2 linked regions of the Hyphomicrobium denitrificans ATCC 51888 genome follow. The protein of the gene in region 1 interacts with the protein of each later gene in a pairwise test. Links are inferred from orthologs where the notes say so. Each region holds a gene or a part of one and is shown on either strand. Other genes may lie near its edges. The genes, in order: def and HDEN_RS16425.

What was found.
Region 2: the proteins of def (region 1) and HDEN_RS16425 interact in binary tests that used the Escherichia coli proteins (3 or more experiments, as listed by UniProt). The link is inferred for Hyphomicrobium denitrificans ATCC 51888 from one-to-one orthologs.

Annotation. Positions count from the first base shown.
Region 1 is NC_014313.1:2,795,583-2,802,009, reverse strand. What follows is about bases 1-2,708. They hold def (peptide deformylase), read left to right. Parts: upstream 1-950; coding sequence 951-1,466; downstream 1,467-2,708. Other genes in these bases: HDEN_RS13455 (hypothetical protein), read left to right, coding at 2,575-2,708; fmt (methionyl-tRNA formyltransferase), read left to right, coding at 1,545-2,471; HDEN_RS13470 (NAD-dependent epimerase/dehydratase family protein), read left to right, coding at 1-919. In the rest of the region: more of HDEN_RS13455, read left to right, coding at 2,709-3,012; tRNA pseudouridine(38-40) synthase TruA, read left to right, coding at 3,070-3,810; GTP cyclohydrolase I FolE, read right to left, coding at 3,824-4,417; HDEN_RS13440 (efflux RND transporter permease subunit), read right to left, coding at 4,546-6,427. UniProt on the Escherichia coli protein: Removes the formyl group from the N-terminal Met of newly synthesized proteins. Requires at least a dipeptide for an efficient rate of reaction. N-terminal L-methionine is a prerequisite for activity but the enzyme has broad specificity at other positions.
Region 2 is NC_014313.1:3,393,590-3,400,140, reverse strand. What follows is about bases 1,696-4,527. They hold HDEN_RS16425 (aspartate-semialdehyde dehydrogenase), read left to right. Parts: upstream 1,696-2,513; coding sequence 2,514-3,542; downstream 3,543-4,527. Other genes in these bases: HDEN_RS16415 (septation protein A), read right to left, coding at 4,317-4,527; HDEN_RS16420 (MarR family winged helix-turn-helix transcriptional regulator), read right to left, coding at 3,600-3,992; HDEN_RS16430 (hypothetical protein), read right to left, coding at 1,869-2,327; leuB (3-isopropylmalate dehydrogenase), read left to right, coding at 1,696-1,714. Also shown: HDEN_RS16440 (DUF4337 domain-containing protein), read left to right, coding at 1-440; more of leuB, read left to right, coding at 599-1,695; more of HDEN_RS16415, read right to left, coding at 4,528-4,919; HDEN_RS16410 (inner membrane-spanning protein YciB), read right to left, coding at 4,929-5,591; signal recognition particle-docking protein FtsY, read right to left, coding at 5,613-6,551.

The sequences.
Region 1 (6,427 bases):
GCATCTCGTCCGCAGGCTGTCGGAACGCGGCTATCTCGTGCGCGCCGCCGCGCGCCAGCCGGTCATCTTCGACGACCCGAATGTCGAGGGCATCGCGCTCGGCGACATGTCACGCTCGTTCGCGGCGGAATACGTCGTGCGCGGCGTCGATGCCGTCATTCACGCCGCTGGAATGGCGCATGCCCGGCCGGGACTTCCGGACGCCGCCTATACCGCGATCAACGTCGACGCCACGCGCCAGCTTGCCCGGGCCGCTCGCGCCGCGCGCGTCAAGCGCTTCGTGCTGATGTCATCCGTCCGCGCACAAGTCGGCGCCGTGCATGACGGCATCGTCACCGAGGACACGCCAGCCAATCCGACGAACGCCTACGGACGCTCCAAGATCGCGGCGGAAGCGCTGACCGCCGAACTGCTCGGTGGATCTAGCACGCAATGGACGGTTCTCCGGCCGGTGCTTGTGTACGGGTCCGGCGTCCGCGGCAACATGGCGACGCTAATGCGCCTCGCGGCCAGCCCCTATCCGTTGCCGTTCGCGGCCATGAAAGGGCGGCGATCGCTGCTGAGCATCAGCAACCTTATCGCGGCGATCGAACACGTGCTGCAGGCTGAGGCCGCCAGGGACGCGACATTCATCGTCGCCGACAGTGCCCCCGTTACGATCGCGGATATGATCCGGGCGTTGCGCAAGGGCCGCGGCCGGCCGTCAATGCTGGTGCCGATGCCGGAGGCTGCGATCGTGGCCGCGCTCCGGAAGGCCGGGAAGGGCGAAATCGCCGAGCTTCTGGGGGGCGACCTTATCGTTGACGCCGCCCGGTTAAGGCAAACGGGCTGGCAGCCCGCCGAAGCCACCGCCGACGCTCTGGCATCGGCCATGCGCGAGCGCGCCGCAGCGACGGATACGGACCGCACGCGCCATTGACCGCCGCCACGGCCTTCCATATGTGAGCGTCATGGCCATTCTACCGATCATAACAATTCCCGATCCCGTGCTCCGCAAGATCTCCGATCCCGTCGAGCGCGTTGACGACGCCGTCGTCAAGCTGATGGATGACATGCTGGAGACGATGTACGACGCGCCGGGCATCGGCCTCGCCGCCGTGCAGGTCGGCGTGCTGAAGCGCGTCCTCGTCGTCGATGCTGCGGAAGACGGCGCACCGCACAACCCGATCGCGATGGCGAACCCGGAGCTTGTCGCGCTCGGTTCGACGACCCGGCTGCACGAGGAAGGCTGCCTCTCGATCCCCGACGTGCACGTCGAGATCGAACGTCCGGCGAGCGTGACGGTTCGCTACATCGATCGCCACGGCAAAGAGCAGGAGCTCGCCGCCGAAGGCTTGCTCGCAACCGCCGTTCAGCACGAGCTCGACCACCTCGATGGGCAGCTCATCATCGATTTCCTGTCGCGCCTGAAACGCGACATGGTCATCCGCAAATTCAAGAAACAGGTACGCGAGGCGCGGAGCTAACGAGCCCCGCTCGCCTCGTAAGTGCGGTGCGAGCGGACTGGCGACGCCGATCCTTCGCGCGCAAGTGAGGACTGCCGGATGCCGCTCGACATCGTGTTCATGGGTACGCCGGACTTTTCCGTACCGGTTCTGGATGCGCTCGTCGCGGCCGGACATCGCGTCGTCGCGGTCTATAGTCAGCCGCCGCGTCCGGCTGGGCGTGGCCTCGCCGAACTAAAATCACCAGTTCATCGCCGCGCCGAGGCGCTCGGCATTCCCGTTCGCACGCCGAAGAATTTCAAGACGGACGAAGATCGCGCCACGTTCGCGGACCTCAAAGCCGACGCCGCCGTCGTCGTGGCGTACGGGCTGTTGCTGCCGGCCGCCGTGCTCGACGCGCCGCGTCTCGGATGCTTCAACGTCCACGCTTCGAAGCTGCCGCGCTGGCGCGGAGCGGCGCCGATCCAGCGCGCCATCATGGCTGGCGACGCCGTGACGGCCGTCAACATCATGCGCATGGACGAAGGTCTCGACACCGGCCCCGTCTGCCTCGGGCACGACGTTGCGATTGCCCCGGACGCAACCGCCGGAGAGTTGCACGACGCGCTCTCGGCATTGGGCGCCGAGCTGATGGTCGAGGCCTTGGCCGAGCTTGAAGCCGGCACGCTGCGCGCTGTCCCGCAACCGCAAGAGGGCGTGACCTACGCCGCGAAAATCGACAAGCGCGAAACGCGCATCGATTTCGCAAAAACCGCGACCGAAGTTGCAAACCACATTCGCGGATTGTCGCCCGGCGCATGGTTCGAAGCGAACCTCGGCGGCAAGCCCGAACGCATCAAGGTGTTGCGCGCCTCGTCGATCGCAAAAAACGGCGAACCGGGCGTGCTGCTCGACGGCGAACTCACCATCGCTTGCGGCGACGGAGCCATCCGCATCGAGGAGCTTCAGCGAGCCGGAAAGCAGCCGATGAAAGCCGCCGATTTCCTGCGCGGCGCACGCCTCGAGCCCGGCACGCGGCTGGCCTGAAGTCTCCAGGTTCGCGAATTAAGGATGCTGGGAAATCGCTCTGCGGAATTCACGCGGTAAGGCTAATCTCACGTTCTCGTTCGTTCTGTTTCGAGGACTTGAGATGCGCCGTTCGTTTCCAATGTTTCTGATTGCGCTCGCGCCGGCCATGCTGGCGCTCACAGGCGCGGCGTCTGCCGACGGCTTCACGGCCCGCATCGTAACGCAGCCGTACTACGGCGCAGTCACCACGCTCGAGCATGGCGTGCGCGTCATTCGTCCGTTGCCGCCGGAACGCTATGTCATCGTCAATCCGAACCGCACGCCACTGGCGCTGAGCTTCAACGAGAATAACGTCTACGATTACAGCTCGAACGCAACGAGCAACGGCGGAGATGTCGGCGTCGTCGATCCCGACGGCCCGATCTATACCCGCCCGTCTTATGGCCCCGGCTATTGGAAGCATCGCAACGGCGCCTGGTATTTTCGAAACGGCCACAACGGCCATTTCGCCGGTGGTCCGCGCGGTAAAGGCAGCCCCGGCGCTATCGGAGCGCATTGAGAGACGGCGCGACACCCGTTAGGGATGGCGCGTTCCGACGCTGCGCACTGGTCCTCAATGCCCCGCTACCGCATCACCATCGAATATGACGGCACGCCCTTCATCGGCTGGCAGCGCCAGGCCGAAGGCGTGTCGATTCAAGGCGCGCTCGAAACGGCGATCCGCAAATTCTCTGGCGAAGCGCCGGGCGTGCGCGGCGCTGGGCGAACGGACGCCGGCGTGCACGCGCTAGGACAAGTCGCGCACTTCGATCTCGAAAAGACATGGGAGCCGGGACGCATCCGCGATGCGATGAATTTCCACCTGCGTCCAAATCCGATCGGTGTGGTTGCCGCCGCTCAGGTTGACGACGCGTTCGACGCGCGCTTCAGCGCCGTGAAGCGCTACTACGAATATCGCCTGCTGACACGCCGCGCGCCGCCGATCCTGCAGCGCCATCGCGTCTGGTGGACGATGCAAAACCTCGACGCCGCCGCAATGCATGCCGCCGCGCAAGAACTCGTCGGAAAGCACGATTTCACGACGTTTCGCGCCGCTCAGTGCCAGGCGAAATCGCCGGTCAAGACTCTCGATGTTTTTGACGTGTCACGGGAAGGCGAGGAAATCGTCTGCCGCGTCTCGGCCCGCTCGTTCCTACATCATCAGGTCCGCTCAATGGTCGGCAGCCTGAAGCTTGTCGGCGAAGGCAAATGGAGCCGCGCCGATCTTGCGTCCGCGCTCGCCGCCGCCAATCGCGAAGCCTGCGGACCGGTCGCGCCCGCGGCCGGTCTCTATCTCGTCGGCGTCGATTACGAATAGAACAGCAGGCGCGTCAGTCGTGCCTCTGATCCTCGGTGACGAGCGCCAGGAATTCCTGCCGCGTGATCGGGTTATCGCGGAACACGCCGAGCATGCGGCTCGTCACCATATCGGTGCCGGGCTTGTGCGCGCCGCGCGTCGTCATGCAGTGATGCTCTGCCTTGAGCACGACCGCGACGCCTTCCGGATCGAGGACTTCCTGGATCGTGTTCGCGATCTGCGCCGTCATCTTTTCCTGAATCTGAAGCCGCTTCGCGAACGCGTCGACGGCGCGCGCCAGCTTCGAGATGCCGACCACGCGCCCGCGTGGGATATAGGCGACCCAGGCGCGCCCTATGATCGGCGCCATGTGATGCTCGCAATGGCTTTCGAACCGGATGCCGCGCAGCACGATCATCTCGTCGTAGCCTTCGATCTCCTCGAAGGTCTTTTGCAGAATGGCTTTCGGATCGTCGTTGTAGCCGCGGAAATATTCCTCATACGCGCGCACGACGCGCGCCGGCGTTTCAAGCAAACCATCGCGGCTCGGATCGTCGCCGCTCCAGCGGAGAATGGTTCTGACCGCAGCCTCGACTTCGGCGCGGGTCGGCTTCTTTTCTGAGCTCATAGGATCACTAAATTTCTGGGTTCGACTGAAAAAATCTGAACCGAGTTTGGCCCAATTCTTGAGCGGACGAAAGATGCGACACTACGCGTCGTGGGACGCGTTTGCCGCGGATTTTCTCCGTCCGCTAACTATCTTGTGGCCTCGCCGGCTTCGATATCCGCGCTGTCGCGCGGCCTAGGCGAGAGCTTGCGGACGACGACGTAGAAGACCGGCGTGAAGATCAGGCCGAATAGCGTCACGCCGAGCATGCCGGAGAACACGGCCGTCCCAAGCGATTGCCGCATTTCAGCGCCCGCGCCTTCCGCGAATACCAACGGCACGACGCCCAGAATGAAGGCCAGCGACGTCATCAGGATGGGCCTCAAGCGCGTGCGTGCGGCTTCCACCGCCGCTTCGCTGCGCGACAGTCCCTGATCTTCACCCTGCTTCGCGAACTCGACGATCAGAATGGCGTTCTTCGCCGCGAGGCCGACGAGCACGATCAAGCCGATCTCGACCAGGATGTTACGGTCGAGCCCGCGAATGTTCACGCCGATCATCGCCGCCAGAATGCACATCGGCACGATCAGGATGACCGACAGCGGCAGCATCCAGCTCTCATACAGCGCCGACAGCAGGAGGAACACGAACACGACCGACAGGCCGAACGCCAGGATCGCCGTGTTGCCCGCGAGTTTTTCCTGCAACGCGATTTCGGTCCATTCGAAACCGAACCCGGACGGCAGCACCTTGTCTGCGATGGCTTCCATCGTCTTGATGGCTTCGCCCGTCGAATAGCCGCGCAGCAACTGAACCTGAACCTCGGCCGCCGGATAGAGATTGTAGCGCGGCACGCGGTACGCGCCCGTCGTGTCGCTGAATGTCGCGACCGATCCGATCGGCACCATCTCGCCCGTATTGCTTCGCGTCTTGAGATTGGCGACGTCGCGCAAGGACAGGCGGAATGGATTGTCGGCCTGCGCCGTCACGCGATACGTGCGGCCGAGAATGTTGAAGTCGTTGACGAACGCCGATCCCATATAGACCGACAACGTCTCGAACACGCGGCTGATCGGTACGCCGAGCTGCTCGGCTTTGGTGCGGTCGATGTCGGCGTAGATCTCGGGCGTACGCACGTTGAAGAGCGTGAACGCCTGCGCGAAGCCGGGCTGTTGTCCGGACGCGCCGGCCATCGCCCACGCTGCGCCCTCGAGCGCTGGCAGCCCGCGTCCGCCCTTGTCCTGAACGTAACCTTTGAGGCCGCCGCCCGTGCCGATGCCCGGCACCGATGGCGGTTCGATGACGAGCACGAACGCTTCCTTGATCTGCGCCATCTGCTGCCGCAGGTCGTTTAAAATCGCGTCTTTCGCTAAACCGGTGTGCGCCCGCTCGGCGAATGGAGCCAGACTGACGAAGATCACGCCTGTGTTCGGCGCGTTGGTGAATGTCGCGCCGTCGAAGCCGACGAAAGCGACGGAGTGGTTGATCCCGGGCCGCGACAGCAGAATATCACCGGCCTTGCGCACGACGGCGTCGGTGCGGCTGAGCGTCGAGCCCGGCGGCAACTGCAACGCAACGATCAGATACGCGCGATCGAGCGGCGGGACGAGCCCCGTCGGCGTCGCCGTCAAGCGCGTGTACGTCGCGAACAGCAGGCCGCAATAGACGAGGATCAGAAGCAAGCTGATTTTGATGAGCTTGCTCGTCAGCCACGCATAGCCGTGCGACAGCGCACCGAACGCCCAGTTGAAGGCGCGGAAGAACAGCCTCAGCGGCGCACCGAGAATTCTCGCAAGAATGTTCTGCTTCTCGTGTGCTGCGCGATGCGGCTTCAACAACAGCGCCGCCATCGCGGGCGATAGCGTGAGCGACACGATCAGCGACAATGCCGTCGACGCAGCGATCGTGATGGCGAACTGCTTGAAGAACGTTCCCTGCAGGCCCGTGATGAAGGCCGTCGGCAGGAACACGCCGATGAGCACGAGCGAGATCGCGATCAGCGCCGTGCCGACCTCGTCCATCGTTTTATGA
Region 2 (6,551 bases), 600 kb from region 1 along the record:
CCGCTTCGAACGTCTGGGCCTTCTTCCAGGCGAAGAACGCGCGCCGCCAAGCGCTCAGACTGCACGCCGACGAATTCGAGGTGATGCTGAAAGCGACGCCCGCAATGCCGGACGACGCCCGAAAATCCATCGAAGAAAAGGTTGCGAGCTACAAAGAGCTGGACAAATCTCTGACGAGCGACCCGAAAAGCGGCGAGGGTCTCGACGAGCTGTTCAACAAGGGCAAATCGCTCGAAGCCGATCGCGATCAATCTCTTCAGCGCGGACCCTACTTCGACTACGGGCAGGCCTTGCTGCAGATTGCGATCGTCCTCGCTTCCGTCGCGATCATTTCCGGCGGAAACCTGGTCCTGTTGGCGAGCTTCTTCCTCGGGGCTCTCGGAAGCGCGGCAACGCTCGGCGGCTTTACGCTTGCGTTTCCACTGCCGTTCGCCGGCTGACGACGAAGCCTGACCGGCTAGCAATCGTCTCTGCACCGTTAACGGGCGAATTCTGCGCCAAAGTGCCTTTTTGCGGCCGGACGCTTGCCCCTGAGCGTCCGGAACGCTAGCACTCCGGCGACTGATTTCCCCTGACAAATGCTGCAAGGACGGCCGCCATGACCACGCATTCGCTTTTGCTTCTGCCCGGCGACGGGATCGGCGTCGAGACGATCGCCGAGGTCGAACGGCTGATCGCCTTCTTCAACGCCAAAAGCAACACGGCGCGCTTTCACGTCGAGCGCGATCTCGTCGGCGGCGCGGCCTATGACGCGCACGGTGTCGCGGTCACCGACGAAGCGATGGACAAGGCCCAGAAAGCCGACGCCGTGATGTTCGGCGCCGTCGGCGGACCGAAGTGGGCCAGCGTTCCCTACCAGCATCGCCCCGAAGCGGGCCTTCTCCGCCTGCGCAAGGATCTCGATCTCTTCGCCAATCTTCGTCCCGCCATCTGCTACCCGGCGCTGGCGGACGCATCGAGCCTGAAGCGCGAACTCGTCGAAGGCCTCGACATCATGATCGTTCGCGAGCTGACGGGCGGCGTCTACTTCGGCGAGCCGAAGGAAATCGTGACGCTCGAGAATGGCGAAAAGCGCGCCGTCGACACCCAGCTCTACACGACGCATGAAATCGAGCGCATCACCAAGGTCGCGTTCGATCTCGCAAAGAAACGCCGCAACCTCGTCCATTCGGCGGAAAAGCACAACGTGATGCGGACCGGCGTGCTCTGGAAACAGGTCACGACCGACGTGCACAAGTCCTACGCGCCGGACGTCAAGCTCGAGCACATTCTGGCCGACAACTGCGCCATGCAGCTCATCCGCAATCCGAAGCAGTTCGACGTCATCGTCACCGACAACCTCTTCGGCGACGTGCTGTCGGATGAAGCCGCGATGATGACCGGCTCGCTCGGCATGCTGCCGTCGGCCTCACTCGGCGCGCCCGATCCCAAGACCGGACGCCGCAAAGCCCTTTATGAACCCGTGCACGGCTCGGCGCCCGATATCGCCGGTCAGGGCCTCGCCAATCCGATCGCGACGATCGCGTCGTTCGGCATGGCGCTGCGTTATTCCTTCGACATGGGCAAGGAAGCCGATCTCGTCGACCAGGCGATCGCGCGCGTTCTCGACAAGGGCCTGCGCACCGGCGACATCATGCAGCCCGGCATGACGAAGGTCGGAACGAGCGACATGGGCAAGGCCGTCGAAACCGAGCTTAGAGCGCTCACAGTCTGAGTTTAACTCCCGCGCGTTGCGGCCGGCTCCCCATAGCGTGCTTCCGGAAAAGTGGGCACCGGTTTTCTGGTGAGAAGCACGCCAAAACGAGAGCTGCAGCCTTCCGCCAATGAAAGGCTGCAGGGGAGTCGCAACGCGCAAAACAAAGAGTCTATCACACGCTCGGCTGATCGTGGCACGAGCTGGCTTGGCCTTGCAGCGCACCACGCGCCGTCCAGGCCGGCTTGCCATCAGCCGGACCGGGCGCTGCTGCCTCGGTTCGCGATACGAAATAGAATTCGTAGCAATTGCTGTCGACGCGTGCGACGCGATAGCACCCGCCCGACGCATCGCCATCGTAAATCGTGCACAAAGTCCCCTCGGTCACCGACCAGCGCCCCGCAAGCGACATCCCTGGCTCCCTGTAGGTGACCCGGCCGTCGGCGGCGTATCGCTCCGTAAACGCCTTCCCGCTCGCATAGCGGCCATCGATCGTCTGATCGCCGAACCGGTTGAGGATTTCTTCGCCATCGAGCCAAACGGGCTGCGACGGAACAGCTGCAAGCGGTCCTGCGGCAAACAGGGCCGCGGCTATGCTAAAACCGGCAAGCGAAGCTGGGTATCTGAGACGCATGACGCCGTCCTGCAACTGAGTGTCCGTAAAGGACCGGCAGATTGTGACCCAAGCATGCCATTAAGGTCCAAAATTGCGAACAAACTTGAAACTCGTGGCCCTCCCGCGTATGTGACTTTCCGTATAAACCATCTGCCGCGCTGGCCGAGCCAATCGCGCGCACCGGCAAACTCAAGGACATGGATGATGGGCTACAAGGTCGCCGTCGTTGGCGCCACCGGCAATGTGGGCCGCGAAATGCTGAACGTGCTCGCGGAACGGAAATTCCCGGTCAGCGAGCTTTACCCGCTGGCATCGCGCCGCTCGATCGGCACCGAAGTCTCGTTCGGCGACTCCGTCCTCAAATGCCGCGACCTTGAAACGTTCGACTTCAAGGGCGTCGACTTCTGCCTGATGTCGGCTGGCTCGTCGGTGTCGAAGGACTGGTCGCCGCGCATCGGCGCGCAGGGCACCATCGTCATCGATAACTCGTCGTGCTGGCGCTACGACCAGGACGTGCCGCTCATCGTCCCCGAGGTCAATGGCGACGCCGTGCGCGGCTTTACGAAGAAGAACATCATCGCCAATCCGAACTGCTCGACAGCCCAGCTCGTCGTCGCGCTGAAGCCGCTGCACGATGTGGCCGGCATCACGCGTGTCATCGTCTCGACGTATCAATCCGTGTCGGGCGCCGGCAAAGACGCGATGGACGAACTCTGGCACCAGACCAAGGGCAAGTACGTTCCGGGCCAGGAAGTCGAGCCGAAGAAATTTCCGAAGCAGATCGCCTTCAATTGCATTCCTCAGATCGACGTCTTCATGGAAGACGGCTACACGAAAGAGGAATGGAAGATGCTGGCCGAGACGAAGAAGATTCTCGACCCGAAGATTCGCCTGACCGCCACATGCGTTCGCGTGCCGGTGTTCGTCGGTCACTCGGAAGCCGTCAACATCGAGTTCGAAAAGCCGATCAGCCCCGATGAAGCGCGCGAAATTCTGCGCGCCGCGCCCGGTATCATGGTCGTCGATAAGCGCGAGCCGGGCGGCTACGTCACGCCCGTCGAGGCTGCCGGCGAGTTCTCGACGTTCGTCTCCCGCATCCGCGAAGACGCGACCGTCGAGAACGGCCTGACGATGTGGATCGTGTCCGACAACCTGCTGAAGGGCGCCGCACTCAACGCGGTGCAGATCGCCGAAACGCTTATCCATCAGCGGCTGGTGCGTCAGGCAGCTTGAGCCGCCCGCAGGTCAAATACGGCGACGTAAACAGGCTGGCGGAACCGCCAGCCTTTTTTATTGCTTGGTGGCTGCTTCCTTGGCCTTGAGCCGGGCCAGCGTCTGAACGATCGCATTCAGATCCTGCAAGAAGCGCTCGCGCTGCGCGACGGCGAGACTCGCCAGAATGCGCTCGTCGACACGACGCGCCAGCGGATCATGCGCTTTGAGAATGCGCGTACCCTGTTCCGTGATCTTGACGGAATAGGCCCGGGCGTCATTGCGCGTCCGCCGTCGTTGCAGCATGCCCTTCTTCAGCATGCGCCGGATGATGTCCGCCAGCGTCGAACGATCGATGCCCGTCAGCTCGACGAGCTGCGTCTGATTCAATCCCTCATTCTGCGCGACCGTGAGCAGAACAGCGTACTGCCGCGGCGTCAGACCATCGGTCCCGAGTTCGATCTGAAACATCTCGGCCGCGCTCTGGCCGGCCCTGTGAAGAAGATGAAGAGGAGACCGTTCAAGTCGGTTGTGTGCAGGTTCCCGTGCCATTCCGCATCCTGACGCTCGCCCGTTTTGGAAAACGGCAAGCCTCGTTGCGCCGCATAAGATGGACACAAGTTTCGAGGCCGCGTGCGTTGTGTTTGAGAAGTTTAAGTAGCCGCCCTAAACCACGAGCAAGAGCATCGCGTCCAGCAAAAATAATTTTCAACTGGGAAACAAATCGTAAAGCAGTGCTTCAACTGACGTATACTGATGATCGTTCCAAAAATACTGCAGGATTGCTTGATCCGATTAAGTACTCTCAGAGGTTGTGTCTTCGTACTTCTTCAATATGCCGATCTGGCAGAGAGCGAATATGAAAGTGATCGGCATAATGCCGAAGACTTTGAACGCGACCCAGGTGTCGGTCGAAAAGAACCGCCACATCACCTCGTTGAGCCCGGCGAGAAACACGAAGAAAAACGCCCAGCGAAACGTCAGGATACGCCATCCCTGATCGGTGAGCCGCATCACTTCGCCGAACACGATCTTCAGAAACAGCCGCCCAGTCGCAAGACCTACGAACAGGATCGCCGCGAACAGGCCGTTGACCATCGTCGGCTTGATCTTGATGAAATGGTCGTCCTGCAGCCACAGCGTCAGACCGCCGAAGACGAGAACGAAGACGCTCGTGATCAGCGGCATGACGGCGATACGCCCGAGCAACGTCCGCGACGCGATCAGCGAAATCACCGTCGCGACCATAAACGCGCCGGTGCCGGTGTAGATGCCGTATCGGCTATTGCCGACGAAGAAGACCAGCAGCGGCCCGAATTCGACGACAAGTTTGATAAGCTGTTTGCGGTCGAAAAACTGCGCGTTCTCCGCTGCAACGACCTTATTCTCGTCCGACATGGCAATCCTTCAGTCGTGAACCGGATCCGGCAGGCGGTACTTTTGCATGAGGCGCGTGACAACCCAAGCGTAGATGCCTGACACCGGCAGCACGATCGCCACCTTGAACAGGATCCACACGTTCACGCCGCTCATCGAGTAGCCGAAAATGCGATAGAATTCCTCGTCGTGGTACACGCGACGCACATACTCGTTCGCGACCGCCGTCAGCAAAAAGAAGATCGCGAAGCTCCACGTGAACTTGTTCCAGCCCTCGTCGGTGTAATGGAACGTCTTGTCGAACACGTACTTGAAGAAGTTGTGCTTGACCCAAAGCCCGCCGACAAGAAACAGCGCGAACAGAGCATTGAAGATCGTCACCTTGATCTGCACCCACATCGGGTCGCCGGTGATGATCGTCAGCGCTCCGAAAACGACCGTGACCGTCGACGCGATCAACGGAAAAATCGGCGGCCGGTGGAACATGTACAGCATCGCGACGATCGCCATGCCGGTCGTGATGATCAGCGCCCACGTGCCGACGTTGATGCCGTAGATGGCATTGACGACGAACATCGTGACGAGCGGGCCGAACTCGCTCAGCAGATTGATCGTCTGCTCCGCGTTGAACGGAAAGAGGCGCTTGCCCGGGCGCGTCCGGACCTCGTTCCCCACGTTCGCGTCTTGCGTCATTCCTGACCTCAATTCCTGATTTTATGTCCCGGCGATGGCGCGTGCGAATTCCGCAGCCTCGAACGGCTGCAAATCGTCGGCCCCTTCCCCAACGCCGATCGCATGTACGGGTAAACCGAATTTGTCGGCGATCGCCACCAGAATGCCTCCGCGCGCGGTGCCGTCGAGCTTCGTCATAACCAACCCTGTGACGCCTGCGCGGTCGCGAAAAACTTCAACTTGCTGCAATGCATTTTGCCCGGTCGTTGCGTCCAGCACGAGGATGACATCGTGTGGAGCAGTCGAATCGAGCTTTTTTAAAACGCGTATGACTTTTTCAAGTTCTTCCATCAAGGCTTGTTTGTTCTGCAGGCGGCCCGCTGTATCGAGCAAAAGCACATCGGCGCCAGTGCCTTGTGCTTGCTTCAACGCATCGAACGCCAGGCCCGATGCGTCTTCGCCGACCTGGCGCGCGACAACGGGACACCCCGTCCGCTCGCCCCAAACCTTCAGCTGATCGATTGCCGCAGCGCGAAACGTGTCGCCGGCCGCGAGCACAACCGACTTGCCTTCCGCCTTGAGCTTCTGCGCGAGCTTGCCGATCGTCGTCGTCTTGCCGGTGCCGTTGACGCCAACCATCATGATGACGTGCGGCTTGCGCGCGGCGTCGACCTCGAGCGGCTTGGCGACCGGTTTCAGGACGCGTTCGACTTCGCTGCTGAGAATGGCGCGAACCTCGTCCGCCGAGATGCCTTTCTCGAAGCGGCCCTTACCGATGGCGTCCGTGATGCGGCCCGTCGTTGCGATACCGAGATCCGCCTGAATGAGAAGATCCTCGAGATCATCGAGCGTCGCCGCATCGAGCTTGCGCTTGGAAAAGAGATCCGTGATGCCGGATGTGAGCTTGGCGGACGTTTTGCCAAGCCCCGATTTCAGCTTTTGAAACCAGCCGCGCGGCTGAGGCTCCGCCTCGGCTGCGGG